DNA from 2 places in the Nocardioides sambongensis genome. Region 2 is predicted to be linked to the other one. Evidence: riboswitches for the same ligand, from Rfam matches in the RefSeq annotation. Region 2 holds a riboswitch; the other holds the start of a gene.

Region 1 (6,260 bases), 2.1 Mb from region 2:
CGCACCGACCCCACGGTGATCGAGGACAGCGGCCACCTGTGGGAGAAGGTCGCCGTGCACGAGGCCCGCCAGCAACGGTCGCTGAACGCGAACGCACCTGCCGGCGACCAGGAGTCGGTGGTCCTGCTCAGCTGGCGCACCCCCGGCACCGGGCCGAGCACCCTGCACACCTGGTACGACGGACACCGTGGCGCGAGCTACGCGAACGCCGGGACCAGCGGCTTCTCCTCCACCCGACAGGTGGTGTCGCCGGGCGCGCCGGTGCGAGCCCGGGTGAACGTCGCCTCGGACCTGCGGATGGCGTTCTACCAGCGCGTCGACTGATGAGGCGTCAACCGGCGAGGTAGCGCACGAACAGACCCGCCTCGTCCTCGACGACCCGCGCGCGGACGCCGTACACCTCCGCGACGAGCTCCGCGGTCAGCACCTCACGGGGTGGTCCGTCGGCGACGACCCGGCCACCGGCCAGCACCAGCAGCCGGTCGCAGAAGGTCGCCGCCAGGTTCAGGTCGTGCAGGGCGGCGACCACGGTGACGGGGGTGCGCCGGACCAGGGCGAGCAGCTCCAGCTGGTGCCGTACGTCGAGGTGGTTGGTGGGCTCGTCGAGCAGCAGCACGCTCGGCTCCTGGGCCAGGGCCCGGGCGATCTGCACCCGCTGCCGCTCCCCACCGGACAGTGTCGAGTAGCGCCGGTCCAGCCGGTCGGCGACGTCGGTGGTCGCCGCCGCCGCGGCGACCGCAGCCCGGTCCACGGCCCGGTCCCCGCTCCACGCCGGCCGGTGCGGGATCCGGCCGAGGTCGATCACCTCCCGCACGGTGGGGTCCTGGTCGGTGCTGACGTCCTGCTCCACCAGCGCCACCCGGCGAGCAAGGTCCCGGCGGGGCAGCCCGGCCAGGTCGGCGCCGTCGAGGACGATGCGTCCGCTGGTGGGTCGCCGCAGGCCGGCGAGCATCCGCAGCAGCGAGGTCTTGCCGGAGCCGTTGGGCCCGAGCAGGCCGACCACGCTGCCGTCCCCGGGGCGCAACGAGACCCGGTCGACGATCGCCGTCGACCCGACCCGCCACCCGGCGTCGCGGGCCTCGAGCGTCATCGGGCCCTCCCCCTCCGGGCCAGCAGCACCACGAACGCCGGCACTCCGATCAGGGCGGTCGCCACCCCCACCGGCAGCTCCTGCGGGTCCAGCACGGTCCGGGCGGCGGTGTCGACCCAGAGCAGGAAGACCGCCCCCATCAGTGCGGCGGTGGGCAGCAGCACCCGGTGCCGGGAGCCGACCAGGGCTCGCGCCGCGTGCGGCAGCACCAGGCCGACGAAGCCGATCGCGCCGGAGGTGCTCACCACCACGGCGGTCATCAGCGCGGTGACCACCAGGAGCAGGAGCCGGGTCCGCGCCACGTCGACCCCGAGCGAGGCCGCCGCGTCCTGGCCGAAGGTGAACGCGTCGAGCGCCGAGGCGCGGACCAGGCAGACCCCGAGGCAGCCGAGGAGCACCAGCCCGACCACCGTCACGTCGGCCCAGGTGGCCGAGGCCAGCGAGCCCAGCAGCCAGAAGAGGACGCTGCGGGTCTGCTCGGCGTCGGCGGCGAGGTAGACGATGAACGAGGTCAGTGCCGAGAAGAGCTGGGTGGCCGCGACCCCGGCGAGCACCACCCGGTCGGTGGTGCCGCCGGCGACGAAGGCGAGCAGCAGCACCAGACCGAAGGCCGCCAGCGACCCGAGGAACGCCCCGCCGGTGAGACCGATCGATCCCGCGCCGAGCCCGAGCACCACGATCGAGACGGCGCCGGTCGACGCGCCCGAGGAGATGCCGAGCACGAACGGGTCGGCCAGCGGGTTGCGCAGCAGGGACTGCAGGATCACTCCGCACACCGCCAGCCCGGCGCCGCAGATCGCCGCCAGCAGGGTGCGGGGCAGGCGCAGGTTCCACACGATGCCGTCCTGGATCCGGGTGAGTCCCGACTCCGCTCCGGTCAGCTTGGACCAGACGACCGCGGCCACGTCCCCGGGTCCCAGGTCGGAGGGACCGATGGTGATCGCCACCGCGATCGAGCAGAGCAGCAAGGCACCGGCGCCGACCCAGAGCACGCCGATCCCGCGCGCGCCGGGCGCGCCGGCACCGGGCCGCCTCCCGGGCCGCCTCCCGGGCCGCCTCCTGGACGACCCCGCGCGCGTTTCGCGGACCACACGGCTGGTCATGGACACCGCCGGCCCCGGGCTCAGCCGGCCAGGCCGAGCTCGCGCAGCTGCGCCGCGACGTTCTCGACGCCGTACACGGTGCGCAGCGACGGGTTCATCTCGGCGCCGGTGACCGTGACGTAGCGGCCGTGGCGGACCGCGTCCATCTCCCGGGTGACCGGGTTGGACTCGAGGAACTCGATCTTGGCGGCCGCGGTCTCGGCGGTCTGGCTCCGGCGGGTGAGGTCGCCGATGACCAGCACGTCGGGGTTGCGCTCCGCGACCGTCTCCCAGTTGACCTGCGGCCACTCGTCGGTCTCGTCGTCGAAGACGTTCTCCAGCCCCAGCTCGTCGGCGATCAGGCCCGGCGCGCCGCAGCACCCGGCCAGGTACGGCGACTCGGCGTTGGCGAACCAGAAGAGCGCGGTGGTGCCGCCGGCATCGGTCTCGCCGGCGGTCGCCAGGCGGTCCGCGAGGTCGGCGACCAGTTCCTCCCCGGCCTCCTCGACGCCGAAGATCTCGGCCAGGTCGGTGATCTCGGCGTAGACCTGCTCGATCTCGAAGGGCTCGTCGCGGGCGCCGTCGGAGGAGACCACCGACTTGCCGACGCAGGCGCTGGGCGCCACGTAGGTGCCGACCCCGAGCTCCTCGAACTGCTCCCGGGTGGCCACCCCACCCTCGGCGAGGGTGCTGGTGAAGGAGGCGGTGACGAGGTCCGGCTCGGCATCCAGGACCGCCTCGAACGAGGGGGCGTTGTCGGCCAGCCGCGGCACGTCCGCGTTCGCCTCCTCCAGCGAGGACAGCACCGGGTCGGTCCAGGTGGCGGTGCCGACCATCCGGTCGGCGAGGCCGAGGGAGAGCAGCACCTCGGTGGAGCCCTGGTTGAGCGAGACCACCCGCTCGGGGCCTGTGCGACGCTCACGGCGTGGTCGCAGTTGTCCAGCTCGACGGTGGAGCCGGCGGCGCTCGACTGCTCGGAGTCGAGTCCGCATCCGGCGGTGATCAGCGCCAGGCAGGTGAGCGGGGTGAGCACGACGGCGATACGACGCATGTCGGTCCTTCGAGGTCGGAGCCCGTTGCGCGAGAGCCCTGGTGACCTCACGGCGGTCGCCGGGAGGGCCAGCAGGTCTTCGGACTCGGGCTCAGCCGCCGCGGAGCGTCTTCCCAGGCCCTCGGGCCCAGTGACATCGTGCTCCGTGCGTCACCCATACCGCTGCGCGTCAGTCCCGGACTCTCACCGGGTTCCCTCTCTCCTGGTGGGGAGAAACTGGCACTCGCACCGTACAGGGCCCGCCCCAGCACGGGCCGGCCGGAGCCAGGGAGGAGCGCCGGGGGCACGGCCGTGCAGAACGGCATGGAGAACGGCGTGGAGAACGGCGTGGAGAACGGCCGGCGACCAGAGGCCGGAGAAATAGCGAGAACCCGAGGCGTCTCGGGTCACCTCGGGTTCTCGGGAAGAATCATGGCACGCCGGGCCAAGCTCTGTCCCGGGAATCGTGGAGATCGGCGGAAAGAATTTCCGGCGCCGCCCGACACCGGTCGACACTAGGCTCCCTCCATGCCGAACCCAGGTCCGTCCCCGGTGGTCCTCGAGAGCGATGTCGTCGTGGTCGGAGCCGGCCTGTCCGGGCTCACCGCCGCCCGTGAGGTGCGCCGCGCCGGGCGGGAGGTGGTCGTCCTGGAGGCGGACGACCGGGTGGGTGGCCGGATCCTCACCGAGGAGTGGGCGCCCGGCGTCCACCTGGAGCTCGGCGCGCAGTGGATCGGGGACACCCACCACCGGATGAGCGCGCTCGCCGCGGAGCTGGGCATCGTGGTGCACGACCAGTTCGAGGAGGGCGACACCAGCTATGAGCTCGGCGGCCGGGTGCTGCGCGGCGACGCCTTCCACCGGGCGCACGGCGAGGACGTCGCCGCGGTCGAGCGGGTGCTCCGCGAGCTCGACGCGATGGCCGCCACCGTGGACGCCGCCGCGCCGTGGGCAGCGCCGCAGGCCGACATCTGGGACCGGATCACCGTCGGCCAGTGGTACGACGCCCAGGGCCTCTCCCCGCTCGCCCGCGAGCTGCTCGAGATCTGCACCGTCGGCATCCTCGCGGTGCCGACCGTCGAGGTCTCCCTGCTCGGCCTGCTGTTCAACGTGGTGACCTGCGGGGTCACCGCCGACCTGCTCAGCGAGTCCGAGGGCGGGGCGCAGACGAAGCGGTTCGTCGGCGGCACCGCCCAGATCCCGCAGCGCCTCGCCGCCGAGCTCGGCCACCGGGTGGTGCTGGACTCGCCGGTGCAGGAGATCACCGTGGCCGGCGAGGCGGTGACCGTGCGGTGCCGCGGCGGCCTGATCGCCCGCGGACGGCAGGTCATCGTGGCTCTCGCGCCCACCCTGGCCGGGCGGATCCTCTACGACCCGCCGCTGCCGGCCGTCCGGGACCAGCTGACCCAGCGGATGCCGCAGGCCTCGGCGCACAAGTCGTTCCTGGTCTACGACGAGCCGTTCTGGCGCGACCAGGGCCTCAACGGCCAGCTCATCTCCGAGGCCGGACCCGCGCGGATGACCAACGACTCGTGCATGGCCGACGGCGGCCCCGGCATCATCCTGGCGTTCCTCGAGGGTGAGAGCGCGCGGGTCGAGGGCCGCTGGCCGGCCGAGCGACGGCACGACGCCCTGCGGGCCGAGATGGCCCGCCACTTCGGCCCGCGCGCCGGCCGCCCAGAGGCGATCGTCGAGGGCTCCTGGGCCGACAAGCCCTGGATCCGCGGCTGCTACAACGCCAACCCGGGGCCGTGCGGCTGGCTGCACTTCGGCTCCGCCCTGGCCACCCCGGTCGGGCCGATCAAGTGGGCCGGCACCGAGACCGCCGTGGCCTGGAGCGGCTACATGGAGGGGGCGATCGACGCCGGCGTGCGGGCCGCCGGCGAGGCCCTCGAGTCGCTGGACGGGCTCGGCTGAGCGGTGTCCGCCGACTTCCTCCGGCTGCTCGCCGACGGCGCCGACCGGGCCGCGCTGGACGCCGCGCTCGGTGACGCCCCGGACCCAGAGGCCCGGGAGCAGCACCAGCTGGCGCTGCGCGTGCACGAGGAGCTGAGCCGCCAGCGCAGCCGGGAGGCGGAGCTGTCGGCGCTCAACCAGACCGCCAGCGACCTGATCGTGATCCGCGACCTGGACACGATCCTCGCCGCCATCGTGCGGCGCGCCCGCCAGCTGTTGCGGGCGGACATGACCTACCTGTCCCTCAACGACGACGAGGCGTCGTACATGAAGGTGACGGACGGGGCGCTGACCCGCGAGTTCGGGGAGCTGCGGTTGCCGCTGGGCACCGGGCTGCTGGGGCTGGTCGCCCAGATCGGTGCGCCGTACTTCACCGCGGACTATCAGGCCGACGCCCGCTTCCTGCACCGCGGCTACATCGACGACGCGGTGGCGGCCGAGCAGATCCGGGCGATCCTCGGCGTGCCGCTGGTGGTGGACGGCCAGGTGATCGGGGCGCTGCTCGCGGTGCACCGCACGGTCCGCCAGTTCCCCGCCTCCGAGGTCGCGCTGCTCACCGCGTTCGCCGCGCACGCAGCGGTGGCGCTGGAGAACGCCCGGCTCTTCGACCGCGTGCGCAGCGCGGTCGCGGCCGCCGACGAGGCCAACGAGCAGCTGCGCCGGCGCTCCGAGGCCACCGAGCAGTCCGGGCAGACCCACGACCAGATGACCGACGCGCTGCTCAACGGCGGCGGCGTCGAGGAGGTGGCGGCCGTCGTGGCGGCGTCGCTCGGCGGGCCGCTCGCCGTCTACGACGAGGACGGGCGCCGCCTGGTCGGCGGCCCCGACGCCCCCGACCCGGACCTGCTCACCGACGACGTGGCGACGGCCCGCGCCTCGGGGCACGCGGTGCGTCGCGCCGACGGCACCTGGTTGGCGGTCGCCGCCGCCGGCGAGCAGCACCTCGGCACGCTGGTGGCCCGGCCGACCACCGAGCTCGACGAGGTACGCCGACGCACCCTGGAGCGCGCCGCGCTGGTGATCGCCCTCGTGCTGCTCTTCCGCCGCACCGAGGCGGAGGCCGACGAGCGGGTGCGCGGGGAGCTGCTCGGCGACCTGCTCG
Region 2 (6,260 bases):
CTCCTGGGGGCGACCCTGGTGCGGGTACCCACTACGGTGCGTTCCCATGAGGACCTCGCAGCGGGCACAGAACCCGGCGTCGTGGCGTAACTGGTCGGGTCTGGAGCACGCCAGCGACCTGGAGGTGTGCACGCCCACCGATGCCGCCGAGGTGGCCGCCGAGGTGGTGCGGGCGCGCGAGGCCGGCCGCACCGTGAAGACCGCCGGCACCGGCCACAGCTTCACCGCCATCGCCCGGCCCGAGCACGTCCAGCTGCTCCCCCACGCGATGACCGGGATCGTCGCGGTGGACCGTGCGGCGATGACGGTCACCGCCCGGGCCGGCACCCAGCTGAAGGTCCTCAACGCCACGCTGGAGCGGCTGGGCCTGAGCCTGCACAACATGGGCGACATCGCCGAGCAGACCCTGGCCGGCGCGATCTCCACCGGTACCCACGGCACCGGTGGCCGGGCCGCCGGTCTGGCTGCGCAGGTGGTGGGCCTCGAGCTGGTGACCGGCACCGGGGAGGTGGTCCGGGCCGACGCCACGCAGAACCCGGAGATCCTGGAGCACGCCCGGGTCGGGCTGGGCGCGCTCGGCGTCCTCACCATGATCACCTTCGCGGTCGAGCCGCTGTTCCTGCTGCGGGCCGTCGAGCAGCCGATGGGCTGGGACGAGGGGCTGGACTCCTTCGACGGGATGGTCGCCGACTCCGACCACCTGGACATGTACTGGTTCCCGCACACCGACCGGCTGCTCACCAAGCGCAACACCCGGATGGGCACCGACCTCTCCGCGGCCGAGCCGCTGGCCCGCTGGCGCGGCTGGCTGGACGACGAGTTCCTCTCCAACACCCTGTTCGGGGTGCAGACCGCGGCGCTGAACCGGGCACCCGCGGCGATCCCGCAGGCGAACCGGCTGGCCGCCCGCCTGCTCGGGCCGCGGACCTACACCGACGTCGCCCACCGGGTGTTCACCACCTCGCGCGACGTCGTCTTCCGGGAGATGGAGTACGCCGTCCCCCGCGAGGCCGGTCTGCCGGCGCTGCGCGAGTGCCGCCGGGTGTTCGAGGCCTCCGGCCTGCGGGTCTCGTTCCCGGTCGAGATCCGGGTGGCGCCGGCCGACGACGTACCGCTGTCGACCGCGTCGGGTCGCGACTCCTTCTACCTGGCCTTCCACACCCACCGCGACGCCGACCACGCGGCGTACTTCGCGCTCATGGAGGAGGTCGTCAAGGCGCACGACGGCCGGCCGCACTGGGGCAAGCTGCACACCCGGCAGGCCGACGGGCTGGCCGATCTCTATCCGCGCTTCGGCGACTTCCTGGCGCTGCGGGACCGGCTCGACCCGGATCGGGTCTTCACCAACGCCTACCTGCGTCGCGTCCTCGGCGACTGAGACCGGCGACTGAACGGCCGGCGGCTGGATGGTCGGCGTCTGGGCCCCGGCGACGCGACTACCAGCGCCCGGTGTCGAGCAACGTACGACGACCGGGCGGCAGCGCGTTGAACATCCGCAGCGACGCCCGGTAGCCGGCCTGCACGCTGCTGTCCGGGTGGAAGGCGACCACCGACACCGAGGCCGGGGCCAGCTCGAAGGCGAACAGCGACTCCAGCGGCGCGCCGACGGCGTGCCCGACCAGCGTCTTGATCGGGGTGACGTGCGAGGCGACCACCAGGGTGCCTCCGGCGTGCGCGTCGAGGACGCGCCCCAGGCCGAGCAGCACCCGGCGGTGCACGTCGTGGAAGGACTCCCCGCCGTGCGGTGCGGCGGTCAGGTCGCTGAACCAGGCATCCATCCCCGCCTGGTCCGCGGCGGCGACCTCGGCGAAGGACTTGCCGTCCCACGAGCCGAACTCCATCTCGGCGAACGCCGGCTCCTCGGTGACCTCCAGCCCCAGCCGGGCCGCGATCAGGTCGGCGGTCTCGCGGGTGCGGCGTACCGGGGAGGCGATGACGGCGTCGAGCCGGTCGCCCAGCTCGCCCAACCAGGCGGCGGTGTGGCCGACCTGGTCCCGGCCCTCGTCGGAGAGCGGCGGGTTGTCGCCCCCCAGGCCCCCGGAGAACCGGCGCCCGGAGGTGTGCGTGGTGACCCCGTGCCGGACCAGGACCAGCGTCGTCGACGCTCCGCCGCGCGGATCGCTCATCGGCTGCCGCCCTAGAGCCCGCTCTCCTCGTTGCGGACCAGGATCCGGGAGCACTCCTCGCAGCGCACCACGTCGTCCGCGGCGCGTCCACGGATCGCGGCCAGTTCGGCGGCGTCGAGGGTGAGCATGCAGGCGCCGCAGCGGCGGGCGCGGAGCAGGGCGGCGCCGACCCCGTTGCGGGTGGTGCGCAGCTTCTCGTAGAGCGCGAGCAGGTCGTCGGGGATCGCTGCGACGATCGGCGCACGCCGCTCGCCCGTCTCCCCGATCCGCTCCTCCAGAGCCGCGGTCTGCTCCTCGCGCTCGGTGGTCAGCGCGTCGAGCTGACGATCGACCTCGTCGAGGTCGCTGCGCAGCTGCGCCAGACCGGTCTGCGCCTGCTCGAGGCGCTCCATCACCTCGAGCTCCTCGTCCTCCAGGGTGGAGATCCGGCGGTCCAGGCTCTCCAGCTCGTGCTGCATCCGCTCGAGGTCCTTGGGGTTGCCGATCAGCCCTGCGTCGATCCGGTCCTGGTCGCGCTTGCGGCGCGCCTTGACCTGCTCGACGTCGCGGTCGGCCTGCTCCTGCACGGCGGTCAGGTCGTCGACCTTGATCTGCTCGTCGCGGATCCATCCCTGGGTCTCGGTACGACGCGCGGTCAGTGCGGCGATCTCCGCGGTCTGCGGCAGGTTCGCCTTCTGGTGGCGCAGCTGGTCGACGCGGGCGTCGACCTCCTGCAGCTCCAGCAGCCGCAGCTGCGCGGACGGTTCGGCCTTCATCGGGTGCCCCTCACTGCGCTCACAGTCTCATTGTCCAAGGATCGGTCACGGTCCGGCTCACCCGGGTCTCGACGGCGTCACCGAGGGCGTCGCGGAGCTTGCGCTCGACCACCGGCAACCAGGTCCACTCCGCGGCCCAGTGGGCCACGTCGATCAGCGCCGGGCCGCCCCGCTCCACGAACTCGGCGGCCGGGTGGTGGCGCAGGTCGCTGGTCAGGTAGACGTCGACGTCGCTGCCGGCCACCCGGTCGAGCAGGAAGTCTCCGGCCCCGCCGCAGACCGCGACCCGCCGCACCGGCCGGCCGGGATCACCGGCGATCCGGACCCCGTGGTGGGTGGTGGGCAGCGCCTCGGCCACCGTCTCCGCGAACTCGCCGAGGGTGGTCGCGGCGACCGAGCCCACCCGCCCGGTGCCGGTGCGGGTGGTGCCGGGGTCGGCGAGCTCGCTCACGTCGTAGGCGGGCTCCTCGTAGGGGTGCGCGGCAAGCATCGCGCGGACCACCGCGGTGCGCACCGAGCGGCCGAGCACCGCCTCCACCCGCACCTCCTCGACGGTCTCGATCTCGCCGATGGTGCCGATCATCGGGTGGGCACCCTGCAGCGGCCGGAACCGCCCCTGGCCGGGGGCGGAGGTGAAGGAGGCGAACTCGTAGTCGCCGATCCGGCCGGCGCCGGCCTCGGCGATCGCGGCGCGGACCGGCGCGGCGGCGTCGGCGGGCACGAAGACGGTCAGCTTGTCCACCGGCTCACCGGGGGCGCTGAGGATCGGCGCCAGGTCGGTCAGCCCGAGGGCGCCGGCCAGCGCCTCGGAGACGCCGTCGGCGGCCTGGTCCGCGTTGGTGTGGGCGGTCAGCAGGGCGCAGTCGGCACCGGCCAGGGTGGCCAGGGTCCGTCCCTTGGGTGTGGTCGCGGCGAACCCGTGGACCGGCTTGAGGAAGAGCGGGTGGTGGACCACCAGCAGGTCGGCCTTCCAGTCGGCGGCCTCGGCGGCCACGGCCGGAGCGGGGTCCACGGCGAACATCACCCGCCTCACCTCGCGCTCCGGATCGCCGAGCACCAGGCCCACCGCGTCCCACTCCTCCGCGGTGGCCGGTGGGTACCAGGTGTGGATCAGGTCGAGCAGATCGGAGAGGGCCGGCATGCGCAGCAGCGTATCGAGGCACTACCGTGGCCGTGCCAGTCGACCTCCGAGAGGTCAGGGAACCCGGTGCGAATCCGGGACTGACGCGCAGCGGTATGGGTGACGGGCGGAGCACGAAGCCACTGGGCCCCGACGCGAGGACGGGCCTGGGAAGGCGCTCCGCACCGGTGGATCCCGAGTCCGAAGACCTGCTGGCCCTTGCGGCATCCGTCGCGAGGTCGGAACGCGGGCCGCGCGGGGGTCCGGACCTCGAAGGACACACCATGGTGCGAGCCAGACCGGACCGCTGCCCCGGCGTGCTCCGGCCGTGGCCGGCCGCCGACGGCGCGCTGGTGCGGGTGCGGGTGCCCGGCGGTCGGCTCCCGGTGCCGGCGCTGCGCGCGCTGGTCGACGTCGCCACCCGGTACGGCGACGGGCTGGTCCGCCTGACCGGCCGCGCCAACCTCCAGCTCCGCGCCTTCCCGACGATCACCGGCAGCACCGATGACGGCGTCGAGGTCCGGCTGCCCGAGGAGGTGGTGGCCGCGATCGAGGCCACCGGCCTGCTCCCTTCGCGCGCCCACGACCTGGCCCGCAACGTGCTGGTCTCCCCGCAGACCGGGCTGGCCGGTGGTCGCGCCGACCTGACCCCGGTGCTGGCCGACCTGGACGCCGCGCTGCTGGCCGCTCCGGACCTGGCCGGCCTGCCGGGGCGCTTCCTGTTCACCCTGGACGACGGTCGCGGCGACCTGGCCGACCGGCACCGCGATCTCGGCCTGGTCGCGCTGGACGCGGACCGGGTGCAGCTGCGGGTCGGCACCGGATGGGGCGCCGTGCTGCCCGCCCCCGGGCCCCGGCCGCTCTGGTCGACCTCGCCCGGAAGTTCCTGTGCCGGCGCGGCGCCGGGCCGGGCGCGGCCTGGCACGTCGCCGAGCTGACCACCCCGCTGGCGCCCGCGGTACCGGCCGAGCCGGGGGCCGAGGTCCGCGCGCCCGCCCTCCCGTTCGGCCCGGTGCCGGGCGGCCGCCACGTCCCGATCGATCCCGACGGCGCGATCCACGCCGCCCTGGTCGCCGACTGGGCGACCACCACCGACCTGGTCGTGCTCACTCCGTTCGGCGGGGTGCTCGTCCCCGAGGAGGAGAGCCGATGACCCCACCGACCCGCCGCTACGACTACGTCGCCGACGGCCCCGCGATCTACCTGGACTCGTTCGCCACCATCCGCCGGGAGGCGGACCTGAGCCGGGTGCCGGCCAGCGCCGAGAAGGTCGCGGTCCGGATGATCCACGGCAGCGGCCAGACCGACCTGACCCGCGACCTGGTGGTGCACCCGCGCCTCGGCGACGCGGGGCGCGCGGCGCTGGCGGCGGGCGCGCCGGTGCTCTGCGACGCCCGGATGGTGGCGATGGGCGTCACCGCCAGCCGCCTGCCCGCGGGCAACGCGGTGCACTGCTTCCTGACCGAGCCCGAGGTGCCGGGGCTGGCCGCGGCGTGGGGCACGACGCGCACGGCGGCGGCGGTGTCGCTCTGGGAGCCCCACCTGGCGGGCGCCGTGGTCGCCATCGGCAACGCGCCCACCGCGCTGTTCCACCTGTTGGAGATGCTGGTCGACGGTGCCCCGCGACCGGCGGCGATCATCGGCTGCCCGGTCGGCTTCATCGGCGCAGCGGAGTCCAAGCAGGCCCTGGTCGACCTCGCCACCGAGCACGGCATCGACGTGCCCTACGTGACCGTGCGGGGCCGGCGTGGCGGCTCCGCGATGGCCTCCTCGGCGGTCAACGCGCTGGCCCGGGAGGCGGAGTGAACGGCCCGGGCGGGTCCGGGGCGTTCACCGTGGTGGGGATCGGCCCCGGCGACCCCGAGCTGATCACCTTCAAGGCGGCCCGGGTGATCGGGGCGGCCGCGGTGGTGGCCTACCACGCCGGGGTGCGCAAGCAGTCCCACGCGCGCCGCATCGCCGCCGATCTGATCCCGGCCGGCGCACGCGAGGAGGAGCTGCGCTACCCGGTGACCACCGGCACCACCGACCATCCCGGCGGCTACGCCGGCGCGCTGGCCGACTTCTACGCCGAGTGCGCCACCCGGCTCTCCGCCCACCTCGACGCCGGCCGGGACGTGGTCCTGCTCGCCGAGGGCGACCCGCTCTTCTACGGCTCCTCGATGTACCTGCACGACCGGTTCTCCGACCGCTACCGCACCGAGGTCGTCCCGGGGGTGCCGGCGTTCTCCGCGGCCACCGCGGCGGTCGGCGCGCCGC

The links. A riboswitch is a leader RNA that binds a small molecule or an ion and turns the genes downstream of it on or off. The one in region 2 is predicted to bind cobalamin.
Region 1: it holds a riboswitch for cobalamin, as region 2 does, so the genes downstream of both, FIV43_RS16705 (ABC transporter substrate-binding protein) here and FIV43_RS06825 (hypothetical protein) in region 2, are expected to answer to the same signal.

The regions. Positions count from the first base shown of each region.
Region 1 covers NZ_CP041091.1:3,563,128-3,569,387, reverse strand. Annotated here, with positions in the region: gene FIV43_RS16720 (hypothetical protein) at 1-324, shown strand, start outside; gene FIV43_RS16715 (ABC transporter ATP-binding protein) at 332-1,090, opposite strand; gene FIV43_RS16710 (FecCD family ABC transporter permease) at 1,087-2,082, opposite strand; gene FIV43_RS16705 (ABC transporter substrate-binding protein) at 2,214-3,068, opposite strand; cobalamin riboswitch at 3,277-3,459, opposite strand; gene FIV43_RS16700 (flavin monoamine oxidase family protein) at 3,731-5,119, shown strand; gene FIV43_RS16695 (GAF domain-containing protein) at 5,123-6,260, shown strand, end outside.
Region 2 covers NZ_CP041091.1:1,456,079-1,462,338, forward strand. Annotated here, with positions in the region: gene FIV43_RS06800 (MFS transporter) at 1-90, shown strand, start outside; gene FIV43_RS06805 (D-arabinono-1,4-lactone oxidase) at 47-1,378, shown strand; gene FIV43_RS06810 (histidine phosphatase family protein) at 1,437-2,126, opposite strand; gene FIV43_RS06815 (zinc ribbon domain-containing protein) at 2,138-2,881, opposite strand; gene FIV43_RS06820 (Nif3-like dinuclear metal center hexameric protein) at 2,901-4,022, opposite strand; cobalamin riboswitch at 4,042-4,232, shown strand; gene FIV43_RS06825 (hypothetical protein) at 4,286-4,939, shown strand; gene FIV43_RS22080 (hypothetical protein) at 5,014-5,154, shown strand; gene FIV43_RS06830 (precorrin-8X methylmutase) at 5,151-5,807, shown strand; gene cobJ (precorrin-3B C(17)-methyltransferase) at 5,804-6,260, shown strand, end outside.